DNA from 3 places in the Rhodococcus sp. NPDC057529 genome. Region 1 is predicted to be linked to each of the others. Evidence: riboswitches for the same ligand, from Rfam matches in the RefSeq annotation. Region 1 holds a riboswitch; each other region holds the start of a gene.

The links. Region 1 has a riboswitch for S-adenosylmethionine ahead of ACFU5V_RS29695 (putative leader peptide). Riboswitches for the same ligand answer to the same signal wherever they lie in the genome.
Region 2: linked by a shared signal. The riboswitch ahead of ACFU5V_RS00100 (aminotransferase class V-fold PLP-dependent enzyme) and the one ahead of ACFU5V_RS29695 (putative leader peptide) in region 1 are both predicted to bind S-adenosylmethionine.
Region 3: linked by a shared signal. The riboswitch ahead of ACFU5V_RS35370 (LLM class flavin-dependent oxidoreductase) and the one ahead of ACFU5V_RS29695 (putative leader peptide) in region 1 are both predicted to bind S-adenosylmethionine.

Annotation. Positions count from the first base shown of each region.
Region 1 is NZ_JBHVEY010000017.1:139,390-144,056, forward strand. It holds gene ACFU5V_RS29680 (LppA family lipoprotein) at 1-94, shown strand, start outside; gene ACFU5V_RS29685 (HAD-IIA family hydrolase) at 116-907, opposite strand; gene ACFU5V_RS29690 (sulfite exporter TauE/SafE family protein) at 984-1,751, opposite strand; SAM riboswitch class I at 1,964-2,060, shown strand; gene ACFU5V_RS29695 (putative leader peptide) at 2,068-2,142, shown strand; gene ACFU5V_RS29700 (amino acid ABC transporter permease) at 2,289-3,281, shown strand; gene ACFU5V_RS29705 (amino acid ABC transporter ATP-binding protein) at 3,278-4,060, shown strand; gene ACFU5V_RS29710 (ABC transporter substrate-binding protein) at 4,097-4,667, shown strand, end outside.
Region 2 is NZ_JBHVEY010000001.1:17,759-22,425, reverse strand. It holds gene ACFU5V_RS00110 (hypothetical protein) at 1-57, opposite strand, end outside; gene ACFU5V_RS00105 (putative leader peptide) at 113-181, opposite strand; gene ACFU5V_RS00100 (aminotransferase class V-fold PLP-dependent enzyme) at 210-1,505, opposite strand; SAM riboswitch class IV at 1,557-1,671, opposite strand; gene ACFU5V_RS00095 (MlaD family protein) at 1,751-2,998, opposite strand; gene ACFU5V_RS00090 (hypothetical protein) at 2,995-3,117, opposite strand; gene ACFU5V_RS00085 (purine-cytosine permease family protein) at 3,291-4,667, shown strand, end outside.
Region 3 is NZ_JBHVEY010000025.1:88,512-93,178, reverse strand. It holds gene ACFU5V_RS35385 (SDR family NAD(P)-dependent oxidoreductase) at 1-230, shown strand, start outside; gene ACFU5V_RS35380 (SDR family NAD(P)-dependent oxidoreductase) at 267-1,037, shown strand; gene ACFU5V_RS35375 (GNAT family N-acetyltransferase) at 1,446-1,949, opposite strand; SAM riboswitch class IV at 2,268-2,381, shown strand; gene ACFU5V_RS35370 (LLM class flavin-dependent oxidoreductase) at 2,441-3,523, shown strand; gene ACFU5V_RS35365 (NtaA/DmoA family FMN-dependent monooxygenase) at 3,547-4,667, shown strand, end outside.

The DNA of each region.
Region 1 (4,667 bases):
TGTGACGTTCGCCGGCGAGGACGGGAACCGGATCATGTTCGGGACGTACAAGGCTGCCTCGCTCCGGGGCGTCACCGGCTGCCGCCACCCGTGAGTACTTGTCAACGTCGGGCGGTTAACAAGTACTCACGGGTGGCGCAGCCGCATCGCCGAACGGATCCGACGTGCGGCCGACCAGGTCGGCGACCGATTTGAGAACCGCGGTGGGGCGGTAGGGGAACAGCTCCACCGAATCCCGCGTCGAGATTCCGGTGAGGACGAGGATGGTCTGCAGCCCGGCTTCGAGCCCGCAGACGATGTCGGTGTCCATGCGGTCACCGATCATCAACGTGTTCGCGGAGTGCGCGCCGATGGCCCGCAGCGCCGAGCGCATCATCAGGGCGTTCGGCTTGCCAACGTAGTACGGGTCGCGGCCGGTGGCCCGGCTGATCAATGCCGCAACGGATCCTGTGGCCGGAAGGGAGCCCTCGCGCGACGGTCCGGTGGGGTCGGGGTTGGTGGCGATGAAGCGAGCACCCCTCTCCACCAGGCGAATTGCGGTGGTGATGGCCTCGAAGGAATAGGTGCGGGTCTCACCGAGGACCACGTAGTCGGGATCGTTCTCGGTGAGGACGTATCCGATGTCGTGCAGCGCGGTGGTGAGCCCGGATTCGCCGACGACGTAGGCGCTGCCGCCGGGGCGCTGGTTCGCCAGGAACGTCGCGGTGGCCAGGGCGGACGTCCAGATCGATTCCTCGGGAATGTCCAGGCCGGTGCGGAGCAGCCGGGCGCGGAGATCGCGCGGAGTCCTGATGGAATTGTTGGTCAGGACGATGAACGGGGTGCCGGACTCCCGGAGTTCGGCCAGGAACAGGTCGGCGCCGGGGACCAGATGCTCTTCGTGGACGAGTACGCCGTCCATGTCCATGAGATAGGTCCAGCCCGGGTGCTCTACTTCGTTGCTCACCGACTCAGTATGGAGGAGCGGGAGGGTGCATGCGTGACTATGCGAGCAGCCGGAACAGGCCGATGAGACCGACGACGACGATGGTTCCCCGCAGCGCGGTGGGGGACAGGCGGCGGCCGTAGCGGGCGCCGAGGACGCCGCCGAGCAGCGAGCCCACCGCGATGAGGCCGGCGGCCGCCCAGCTGATCCGGTCGAAGGCCACGAGCGTGTACGCGGTCGCGGCGACGACGTTGACGATGAGCGACAGCAGATTCTTCGCGCCGTTCATCCGTTGCAGGCTCTCCGGCAGGATCGCGCCCATCACGCCCATCAGCAGAATGCCCTGCGCAGCGGTGAAGTATCCGCCGTACACCCCGACGGCGAACGTGCCGACGGTCAGCAGGGTGAGTCGCGTAGTGCTCAGGCCCGCCTCGTGGCTGCCGCGTTGCTTCGCCCAGGCCTGGATCTTCGGCTGCAGCACCACCAAAATCAGGGCGAGGATCAGCAGCACCGGGACGATGAGTTCGAACACCGTTTCGGGCAGGTGCAGCAGGAGCCACGAGCCGAGAATCGCACCGCACAGGGAGGCCGGGATCTGCCACCGCAGCCGCGGTCCCTGCCCGGCGAGCTCCCGCCGGTATCCCCACGTGCCGGACACGCCACCGGCGACGAGGCCGATCGCGTTCGACATCGTGGCGGTCACGGGAGGGAACCCGAAAGCCACCAGGGTGGGGAAGGTGATGAGCGTGCCGCTGCCGACGATGGCGTTGATCGCGCCCGCGCCGACGCCGGCGACGAGGATCGCGATGACTTCGAGTGGTGTCACCGAGGCGACGTTACAAGGGCCTCCGACGGCCCGGCAGCCGGGTCACGCGGCGGCGGCGATACGCGACCGCGCGTCCCATCCAACCGCATCCCCGACCGGTTGTCAGCACTTCTGCGCACGGTGATTCTTGCGTCCGCGCGACGCTATTTCCCTTGTGTTGCAGGGAAATACCCCGTGTTGACGACGTCCGGGAATGCAGCTAGTGTTCGCTTCAACCATCCAGAGCGACCGAGAGACCTGGCTCGTTGACGTCGCAGCAACCCTTCCGAATTTTTCGGGTGCGGGTGCTACCGCCGGGATCGATGGAAGGCAGCACATGAACTACCCCGCGCGCCCTGCGTGGCGCAGACGGCACATCGACCTGTGCCGTACCACCTCCTGCCACTGTTGACGAGGTCTCACCGCACGCTCACCGGGTGAAACGCCAGGTGAGCGCCTGACGCGCGCCCGCATCCCGCGGAAGACGCGCCCTCCTCCCCGTCCCGTCTCCAGGTGAAAGGCCGCCTCAGTGATGTCTGTACCCAGTGGTGAGCGAACGTGAGCGCCCCCGTCCGGGCGCGTTCGGCTGCGCCCCTCGATTCCGAACCGTCCGGCAATGGTGACCGGCCCGCGGACGCCGCGCTGGAGGTCGCACGACGGTGGCACCCGTGGCGGTGGGTGGTCAGCGCCGCCGTGCTGGTGCTGCTCGCCCAGTTCGTCCACGGCCTCGCCACCAACCCGGGGTGGGACTGGGCGACGTTCGCCAAGTACTTCACCGCCGGCTCCGTGCTGCAGGCCCTGTGGATGACGGTGAAGCTGACCCTCTGGGGGACGGTCCTCGGATTCGCGCTCGGCGTGGTGCTGGCGGTCGGCCGCCTGTCGCACAACCCGGTGCTGCAGGTGATCGCCTGGGTGTACATCTGGGCGTTCCGGTCGATCCCGCTGATCGTGCAACTCCTGTTCTGGTTCAACATCACGTACCTGTATCAGACTCTGTCGCTGGGCATTCCGTTCGGACCGGGCTTCTTGACGTTCGAGGTCAACGGCGTCATCAGCGGCTTCACCGCCGCCGTCATCGGTTTGGCACTGCACCAGGCCGCGTACTCCGCCGAGATCATCCGCTCCGGCATCATCTCGGTGGACCACGGGCAGATCGAGGCGGCCCAGTCGCTGGGCATTCCGCGTCGTCGCCAGTTCTTCAAGATCGTTCTGCCGCAGGCGATGCGCGGCATCCTGCCGAACGCCGCGAACGAGGTCATCAGCCTGTTCAAGGGAACGTCGATCGTGTCGACGATGGCGATCGCCGAACTGTTCTACCAGGTTCAGGTGATCTTCGGCCGCAACGGTCGCGTCGTACCCCTGCTGATGGTCGCGACGATCTGGTACATCATCCTGACCACGCTGTTGTCGATCGGCCAGTACTACGTCGAGCGGCACTACGCCCGCGGATCGGCCCGGGCGCTGCCCCCGACTCCGTGGCAGAAGGTCACCCGGAAATTCGCCGAGATCCGCGACGCCGGCGTCTCCGTACCGAGAGGGGCCACGAAATGACGACCGACACCCAGCAGGCGGAGTTCGCGGTCGAGGTCCGCGGAGTTCACAAGTCCTTCGGCGCACTCGAAGTCCTCCAGGGGGTGGACCTGCTGGTCCGCAAGGGCGAGGTGACGGTGATCCTGGGCCCGTCGGGTTCCGGCAAGTCCACGCTGCTCCGCACGCTCAACCACCTGGAGAAGGTCGACCGGGGCACCATCCGGATCGACGGCGACCTCATCGGCTACCGGCGCAAGGGCAACAAACTCCACGAACTGCGGGAACGCGACATCCTGAAGCAGCGGTCCCGAATCGGATTCGTGTTCCAGAACTTCAACCTGTTCCCGCACCTCACGGTGCTGGAGAACGTGGTCGAGGCACCGGTGTCGGCGCAGGGCCGCGACCGTGCCGAGGTCGAGGCCGAGGCGATCGCCCTCCTGGATCGGGTCGGCGTCGGCGACAAGGCTCACGAGTACCCGCGGCAACTGTCCGGTGGCCAGCAGCAGCGGGTCGCGATCGCCCGCGCCCTCGCACTGCGCCCGGCGGTGATCCTGTTCGACGAGCCCACGTCCGCCCTCGACCCCGAACTGGTCGGTGAGGTCCTCGCCGTCATCAAACAACTGGCACGCGACGGCGCCACCCTCGTCATCGTCACCCACGAGGTGGGTTTCGCGCGGGAGGTCGCCGACACGGCGGTGTTCATGGACGCCGGCGTCGTCGTGGAGCAGGGCCCGCCCGCGCAGGTCATCGACGACCCACAGCACGACCGCACCAAAGCTTTCCTCTCCCGAGTTCTCTGACCTCCACACCCCGGTGTGGATCCCCGAAAGGCACACATGTCCACCGCACGGTTCCGTAAGAAGATTCTGGCCTCGGCCCTCACCACCGTCGCGCTGCTCGCCGCCGCGTGCGGGGGCGGCGACGTCGAGGACGAGGGATCGGGGCCCACCTCGGCCGCCGGCTACAACCTCACCGCCGATCAGAATCGCATCACCACCGACGAGGTCGAGTCGATCGCCGCGAAGGTCCCCCAGCAGATCCGCGACCGCGGGACGCTCGTCGTGACGGGCAGCGCCGGATCGGCCCCGCCGCTGCGCTTCTACGCCGACGACGACAAGACGCTCATCGGCTCGGAGACCGACTTCGCATACCTGATCGGCGACGTCCTCGGCCTGAAGGTCGACCTGCAGGCCGCGGACTGGGCGCAGAACTTCGTCCGAATCGACTCGGGGGAAGCCGACGCCTTCATCTCCAACGTCACCGTCACCGAGGAGCGGAAGGAGAAGTACGACTTCTCGACGTACCGCCTCGACACGGTCGCGTTCGAGACGAAGAAGGACAGCGGTATCCAGATCAAGGAACCCAAGGACGTCGCGGGCCTGAAGATCGCGGTGTCCTCCGGCACCA
Region 2 (4,667 bases), on a different contig from region 1:
GGTCAGCTCGACGGCGACGCGAAGGGGACGGGAAACGAAGGCATTGTCTCGAGACATAGGGGTTCCTCGGGAATGACGTGTGCGTGTGAGTGAAACGGAGCGGGAAGACCGGTCAGCTCGAACACATACCCGAGGCGGTTCGGCACAGATCGACATGCCGACGGCACCAGTGAGCAATCATTGTGCTCCCAGCCTGCGATGCCATGCCGTCATACTAGCGCGTCTCGCGAAAAGCGGGTCTCGGGCACCGGATTCCACTGGCCGCTCTCCTTGGCGTAGGCCCAGTTCCGGCGTCCCGCCACCAGGGTGCGCACGGCGTCGACCAGCCGATCCACGTCCTCCGAGCAGCTTCCGAGACCCAGGCTGACCCGCACGGCGCCGTCGGGCCTGCCGAGGCGGCCGAGCAGCGGGTGTGCGCAGAAGCGTCCGTCGCGAACCCCGATTCCGTGTTCGGCGGACAGGTAGGCGGCGATCTCCCCCGGCTCGAAACCGTCGATCGTGAACGTCACGATCCCCACGGTGTCGGGGGCGTCCGACCACAGCCGCAGGAACTCCAGGCCGTCGACGGAGCCGAGGCCGTCGAGCAGCCGGCCGGTGAGCGCCGCCTCGTGTTCGGCCACCGTGCCGAAGTCCAGTTCGGACAGCGCATCGCACGCGGCGGCGAGGGCCGCGGCGCCGAGCACGTTGGGGGTTCCCGCCTCGTGCCGGGCGGGGGAAGGCGCCCACTGAGTGGATTCGACGGTCACGTTCCGGACCGCGCCGCCGCCCGCGAGGTAGGGCTCGGCGGCGTCGAGCCAGTCCCGGCGGCCCACGAGCACGCCGGCGCCGAACGGGGCGTACAGCTTGTGCCCGGAGAAGGCGAGGTAGTCGACACCCCACTCCTCGACGTCGATGCGGCGGTGCGGTGCCAGCTGAGCGGCGTCGACGAGAATCCGTGCGCCGCAACGATGCGCCACCTCGGCGAGGGCGGCGATCGGCAGCACCTCGCCGGTGACGTTGGAGGCACCCGTCACCGCGAGCAGGGCGGTGGGCTTGGAGCACAGTTCGGCGACGAGCAGCCGGACGGTCTCGGCCAGCGTGTCCGCGGCCCGCACGACGCGAGAATCCTTCCACGGCAGCAGGTTCGCGTGGTGTTCGATGTCGAGGACGACGGTGCTGCCGGGAACGCAACCGGCGAGCAGGTTCAGCGAGTCGGTGGTGTTGCGGGTGAACACCACCACCTGGTCGTCACACGCTCCGACGAACCGGGCCACCGAGTCGCGGGCCTTCTCGTAGCACTCGGTCGACACCCGCGAGGCGTAACCGGCGCCGCGGTGCACGCTGGAGTACGTCGGAAGCAGTGCGCCTATACGGTCCGTCACCTGTGCCAACGCCGGCGCACTGGCCGCGTAGTCGAAGTTCACATACGTGCAGTCGCCGCCCTGAACGAGCGGAACCCGCAGGTCGGAACCCGAAACCTGAGCCAGGGGGGCAACACACACGTCAGCGGTCAATACAGCAGTCATCACGACATCCCTCGTAGTCAGGGACTCGTCGCAGGGTCGGCGCCCTCTCGGAGTCCGCGCTTGCCGGGTTCGGTATGAACCTCAGCCTGGTCGTCACCCGGAGCACCCCGCCGCGGTGGAGGGTTGCCGACCAGCTAGCCGGGGCTTGACGCTGGTACTCGTGACCTGTTTCGAAGATTGCAGGATCGGCGCGCAGTTGTCAACTCGACACCGGAAGGGTCCGGGATCCGGGCTCGGCGCTCGCGTCAGCCGGGGGTGACTCCGAGCAGCGGGGCGAGCTGATTCGCAATCGGGTTGAGGTCCAGCTTGTTCGGGTCCTTCTTGGGTGTGGAGTCCCACGGCTGAACGGTGGCGGGGTCGCCGAACACGATCCGATTCGCGCTGCGGACGCCGGTGAGACTGCCCTGCGGGGCCGCACAGGTGGCGGCGGTGTTCTGCGGGAAGTCCTGCTGCGTGTCGTCGAAGTTCGGATCCTGGCTCTTCATCTCCCGGAGGATCGCCTGGGTGCCCTCGTACCCGACGGTGCACGACGGCGGGTTGTTCGTCTCGGCCACCAGGCCCAGGTGCACGGTTCCGTCGTCGGGAGCGATGGTCGACGACGCCGCCGCCACGCCCGGCAGGTACACGAAGAGGGTGCGCAGGGCCGTCGCCTGCACGGAGATCACCTTCGCCGTGGCCGACAGGTTGGCGAGGCCGGCCGTGATTCCGGGTCCCGCCTCCGAGACCAGTTGCCCCAGTTGTCCGCTCGCCGGGTTTCCGTTGTCGATCAGCTGCCGGACGTCGGGGTCGCTGCTGCGCAGGCGATCCGCGAGCGAGTCCAGGTCGGAACTGAAATCCTTGATCGCCGAGGACTGTTCGGACTGCGTGCCCAGCACGGTCCGGCCGTCGCGCAGCAGTGCCACGGTGCGGTCGAGCGATTCGGCGCCCGACGCCGACAGCCCGGACAGCGAGTCCGCCAGCGACTGAAGGTCTTCGCCCTTTCCGTCGAAGGCCGCGCCGAGTTCGGTCACGACGGTGTGGAGCGCGTCGATCGGCACGGATTCGGTCAATCCCTGCGTGCCGGCAAGCAATTCCTCGACAGGCACCGGCGTGGACGTGTCCCGGGCGGCGATGCGGGAACCGTCCGTCAGGAACGGTCCCCGATCAGCAGAGGGCTGCAGGTCGACGTACTGCTCACCGATCGCCGACCGGTTCGCCACAACGGCTTTCGCGGACGCAGGAATGCCGGGCGCGCTCTTGTCGATCCTCAATTCGACGACGACGCCGTCCGCGGCGAGAGACATGTTCCCGACACGGCCGACCGGCACGCCGCGGTAGGTGACTTCGGCGTTGGTGAAGATGCCGCCCGACGTCTCCAGTTCGAGATTCACGGTGTATTCGCCGAAGCCGAGGAGGTTGTCGAGGCGCACGTAGTGGGCGCCCACGTAGACGAGCCCCGCGACGGCGACGAGTACGAAGCCGATCAGCTGCCACCGGACCATCGGCGACCTCACGGTGCGCCCTCGATGTCGCGTCGGTCGAGCGCCGTCCCTGCGGCGGCGACCGGGTGCCGGTTCACGGTTCGGCTGGTGGTGGCGGCAGGCACAGGCACTCCGATGACTGATGAATACATGAGACGAGCGGTCACACATATATCTAGCCCGATTGCCGGAGCAGCGCAAACTCCGCGCAGCCCACGGTGGCGCACGTCACCATCCGGTATTGACTGAATTTTCAGTTTGGAATATGTTCGGTAGCCAACAGGACGTGATACCTGTCACCTCCGCCCCGAATGTGAGGTCCGCAGTGTCCACGAATCTCGACCCGACGACGCCCCTCGACGACACCGCCCCCTCCCCACCGGAGGACCGGTTCGGCCACGTCGAGACGATCGGCGTGGAGTACATCCCCGAATCGGAACGCGATTCGCGACCGCTCAACATGCTCGCGGTGTTCTTCGGCGGCAATCTGGCGTTCTCCGTGATCGTGTTCGGCTGGCTCCCCATCACATTCGGGCTCAGCTTCGGCAGCGCGGTGGCGGCCAGCGCGATCGGCATCGGGCTCGGAACGCTCCTCATCGCTCCCCTGTCGCTCCTGGGCCCGCGCACCGGCACGAACAACACCGTGTCGAGTGGTGCGCACTTCGGAGTGAGCGGGCGGATGATCGGCTCGGGACTCACCCTCCTCTTCGCCCTCGCCTACGCGGCGATCGCGGTCTGGACCTCGGGTGACGCACTGATCGCCGCCGCCCACCGCCTGTTCGGCACACCGGTCGACAACGGCATGCTCGCCCTCGGCTACGGCATCATCGCCGCCGAGATCGTGGCCGTCGCACTGTTCGGGCACGGCACGGTGGTCGCGCTCCAGAAGTTCGTGCTGCCCGTCGTCGCCGCACTGCTCCTGCTGGGGGTCTTCGCGTTCGGTGGCCACTTCGACGGCGGCGCGGGCAGCGGCGACTACCTGCTCGGCGGCTTCTGGCCGACCTGGATTCTGGCCGTGGTCCTCGCCGTCGGCGGTCCGCTGTCCTACGCCCCGACGCTCGGCGACTACAGCAGGCGGATCTCCCGGGAACGGTTCAGCGACCGTTCGATCGTCGCGGCCACCATGGCCGGCATCTTCTTCGGACTGTTCCTGACCGCGGCGTTCGGATCGTTCACGGCGTCGACGTTCACCACGCTGAGCGACTCCTACGTCGCCGACCTGGTGGCGGAGGCTCCCGGCTGGTACGTGCTGCCGATCGTCCTCGTCGCCCTCGCGGGCGGACTCGGCCAGGGCGTCCTCAACGTCTACGCCAGCGGACTCGACCTGGAGGCGCTGATCCCCCGGTTGCGCCGCGTCCACACGACGCTGATCACGTCGGCGCTCGCGGTGGCCCTGCTCTACATCGGTGTCTTCGTCGTCGACGCCGTCGATTCGATCACGGCGATGACGTTGGTGCTCAACGGTTTCGCCGCGCCGTGGGTGGCGATCAACGTCGCCGGGTTCCTGGTTGCGCGGCGCGGGCAGTACGACGCGGTCGATCTCCAGGTCTTCAACCTGGGCCGGAAGGGCGGGCGGTACTGGTTCACCGGCGGCTGGAACCTGCGCGCCGTCATCCCCTGGGCCGCCGGATCGCTGTTCGGCCTGCTCGCGGTCGACACGTCGCTGTACTCCGGGCCGCTTGCCGACATCGCGCACGGTGTC
Region 3 (4,667 bases), on a different contig from region 1:
CGCACGGAGTGCGTGTCAATGCGGTCGGACCCAGTTTCGCGCGGGTGGGATTCACCGCCGACAAGATCAGCGACGACGCCCAGTGGGATTCGATGGCAGCACAACATCCATTGGGCCGAACCGCGACTCCGGACGACATCGCCGATGCGGTGGCACATCTTGCGAGCGAGAGTTCGTCTTATGTCACCGGTCAGCTTCTCCTCGTCGACGGCGGATACACCGCGCAGTAGAGCGTTCACGACGGAATCGATAACAAGTGAGGCAATATGATTGACGATCACCAGGGTGCCGGCCGTGTAGCAATCGTCACCGGTGCCGGTGGCGGGATCGGCGCCGCGACGGTGCGCCGATTGGTTGCGGACGGGATCCGCGTCGCGGCCGTCGACCTCGACGAGCAGGCTGTAAAGGAGTTGGAGAGCGAACTCGGAGAATGCTGTTTGGCGGTCGGTGCCGATGTCTCCACCCACGACGGAACACGAGCGTATGTCGACGCGGCACGCGCGCATTTCGGGCGCATCGACTACCTGCACAACAACGCCGGAATCGAGGGGTCGGCGACCGCTCTCGACGAGAGCGACCCGGACCAGTTCGGGCAGGTACTCGCGGTCAACGCGGGTAGCGTGTACTTCGGAATGCGGGAAGTGCTTCCGCACCTGTATGCGCAGGGGCGAGGCGCCATCGTCAACACCGCAAGCCAGGCCGGAATCCGAGGTGTTCCCCGGCTCTCCGCGTATGCCGCCAGCAAGCACGCGGTCGTCGGACTGACCCGAAGCGCCGCCCTGGAGGCGGGGGGACGCGGCGTCCGGGTCAATGCCGTCGCGCCCGGTCAGATCGCGACCCGCATGATCGACAGCCTCGAGGAGCAGTGGGCGCCCGGCAACGCGGCAACTGTCCACGACCAGCTCATCTCGCAGATCCCACTCGGCCGATATGGCACAGCCGACGAGATCGCGACGCTGGTCGCCTGGCTGTTGTCGGATGATGCGTCGTTCGTGAACGGTGCCGTCTACACCGCTGACGGCGGAACCACCGCGTAACGACGGCACGTGCGGAGAGAGGCGCCCGGATCGTCCGGGCGCCGACCGCAGGCCTTGGCGTTCTTCGGCCGAACCGGCATAGTTGTGGTCGGTATCGAACCCGGCGCCTCGTCGAGCCGAGGAGATTCGATCTGCGAGTCCTGGCCGCGAGCGGCAAACCGATCGATCGCGGCCGTGTCGAGTCGATTCTGACTCGCAGGACGCCGGAGCCGATCAAGCAGTGCGTAGTCGATCTCGGAGTTCTCGTGACCGATGAACCGACCGTGGTTGAGGCCGATCCCGCGCTCGGGATGCCGCGTCGCCTGTGCATCCCATTGCACAGTTCGGGTGACCGATACGGCGTATATCGCCGCAGCGGTTATCCGAATTGACCAACGACGACCAGCACGGCCGTATGCAACGCGTTACCTACCCGAACACCTTCTCGAAGCAGTTCGAGAAGGGGAGGGCCTCGTAGGGCGAGAAGGTCGGGATCCGCGAGTAGCCACTCTTCTCGTACAGCCTGACCGCGTCGGGTTGCCGGTCGCCGGTCTGGAGGATCAAACGGGGTCGCCTCGCGTCTCGTGCCGCATCCTCGACCGCGGTGAGCAGCGCGGTCGAGACCCCGGTTCCGCGTTCTTCCTTGACGACGAACATCCGCTTCAACTCGAGATCGTCGCCGTTCCAGCGCAAGGCCGCGTGGCCCACGGCTCGTGGCTCCGCAGACTCGAGGTCTCTGACATACACCAGAACGGTGAGATGCACCGATTCCGGATCCACCGCATTGGTGGCTGCCCGAACGGCGTCCGACACACGATCGGAATACCTGGGGCCGACTTCCGCTGCCATGGCCGCCCGCAATGCCACCGCGTCGGGATCGGACCACGAGGCTGTGCGGACGACGAACTCGGTGCGCGTGGCGCTTTCGGTCATGACTGTTCTCCGTACGACTAGATTCGACGAATGACGGTGTCATGACGAGGACGCCTCGGTCGATAGTTGAAATCACTGCAACCTCAATGACATCCGACGAGTGAAACTCTTCCGTTCGGAGCGCGATTGGGCTAACGGGCCGATGCCGCGTCGTCGCGCCGACGGTCGTTCCGTCCGCGAATGGTGTGCCGTCAGGTGAATTTCAATCACCGGGATCGTAAAGCTACGCGTGGCCCCCTTCGTGGGCTATGGGAAGCATTGAGCATGTTGTGACGGTGCGCTTTTCGGCCTTACGTGTCGTGATACATTCATGTCGACGGTCATGAGTACCAGCATCAAGCCCTGGCTTGCTGGTCGGCAACCCTCCCGCGCGGCGGGGTGCTCCAGGTGACGACCCGGCGGAATCGACAACTGATTCCGCAAGCGCGCAAGGAGTCCGTGGACCCTGGTTCTCCGGTGCGCGTCCGCACTCCTTCGAAAGGACTTTCGTCGTGGTTCGAGCGCCCAAACCGCTACACCTGGCAGTCGAGGTAGATGGCGCGGGAGGTCATCCCGCCGCGTGGCGTGTGTGGGGGCGCCCGCCTGCCGATGTGGTCTGTCCCCGGGTTCTCCGGTCGGTCGTGGACACAGCCGAGGCTGCCGGTTTCGCGCTGGTCACCATCGACGACCGAATGGTGCCGGGGGAGGGCGCATACCCCTTGGGACGGTTGGATGCTGGGACGCGTGCGTCGTTCGTGGCGACGACGACGGCCACTATCGGGGTGGCGCCGACGGTGCACGTCCTCACCACCGAACCGTTCCATCTCGCGACGCAGCTGGCCAGCCTCGATCACGGCAGTCGGGGTCGCGCGGCATGGGTGGTCGGCTCGGACAACTCCGCGGACGTCAATGGTGCAGTCGGATTCGAGCCACGTGCCCCCGAGGCCGTACGGCGCGAGGTTCGAGACGTCATCGAGCTCGCCCGGCAGCTCTGGGATTCGTGGGAGGACGATGCCGTGATCCGCGATGCCGCGACGGGTCGCTACCTCGATCCCGACAAGGTGCACCACGTCAGGTTCGAGGGCGAATTCTTCAGCGTCGTCGGACCGCTCATCACACCCCGTTCACCGCAGGGGCAGATAGTCGTCGTGGGAGCTGCGGAACTGGGGGTGCCGGATCTTCTCGACATTGTGCTGCTGTCCGGTCGGGATGTGACCGACATCGGGATGTCGGCGGCGGGACAGCGGGCCGTGACCTTCGCCGATGTCGAGGTGATTCTCGATACGAAGACCGAGTCCGCGCAGTCGCGCCTTGCCCGCCTCGATGGGTATGCGCTGTGGCCGGACCGGGGACGCCTTCGATTCGCGGGTTCGGCACGAGACTTCGTCGACCTGGTGCGGTCCCTGGCGGACACGGTGGACGGTGTCCGGATCCATCCCGCCGTCGTCACCACTGATCTCGCCGTTCTGGTCGACGAGGTCCTTCCCATATTGCAGGAGTTGTCACTGCATCGGATTCCGAAACCGGGCTCGACGTTGCGGGAGACGCTCGGACTACGTCGGCCGCTCAGCCGCTTCGCATCGACCACCAGCTAGCCACGACCAGGCAGGAGTTTGCCATGTCCACTCCGGACACCGGAGCACCGTATGATGCCGACGCGCAGGTCCACCTCGGTGTTTTCTACCCGGGAATCGGCCCGCAGACGGTGTGGGAAGATTCCAAGGCCCCCGACCAGGTATCCCCGGAAACCTTCCTGCGGGTTGCTCAAACCTTGGAACGGGGCTTGTTCGATGCGTTCTTCCTCGGCGACGGCCAGCGTGTGCGGGAGAACCGCGGTGCGGCACTGGCCACCGACATTGCGGGCCGTCCCGACGCCATCACTCAACTGTCGGCGCTTGCCGGGGTGACCAGCCGGATCGGTCTCGTCGCCACGCAGAACACCACGTACAGTCTGCCGGTCGACCTTGTGCGGCGGCTGGGAAGCTTGGATGTCCTGTCCGACGGACGGGCGGGATGGAACATCGTCACCACCGACAACGCGTGGACCGGCGAGAACTTCCGGCGCGGTGGATGGCTGCCGCACGAACGCCGCTACGAGCGGGCCACCGAACTCGTCGAATTGGCCAAGGAATACTGGGACGCGTGGTCGCTCGCCGATGTCGCCACGGATGCCCACCAGGACAGTTGGCTGCCGGCCGACCGATCTGCGGGCATCGCACGGAACAGTGACCTTCTGCACGCCACTGCGGTCTCCACCGTTCCGTCGAGCAGACAGGGGCGGCCCGTGTTGTTCCAGGCCGGCGATTCCGTCGGCGGCCGTGACCTGGCGGCCCGCCATGCCGACGTCGTGTTCTCGGCGAACAGCGAGTTCGACGCGGCCGTTGCCTACGCACGCGACCTCCGGGCGCGACTGTCCGCTCACGGCCGGTCCACGGATTCGCTCCGAATCCTTCCCGGTGTCACCGTGATCATCGGAGACACGCCCGAGGATGCCGAGGAGAAGGCTCGGTGGCTCCGCGAGAACGCCTACAACCCGCACCGGGCGATTGCATTCCTCGAACACTATTGGGGGCAAGATCTTTCGGCATACGACCCCGACGGCCCGTTGCCGGACATCGACCCGATCGACGGAGAACTCGATCCGTCGCGCGGGACGCTGGCGATCGCGGACCGCACCGGCAAGCTCGATCAGATAACCCACTGGCGTGCGCTGGCCGCGGAGAAAGACCTGTCGATCCG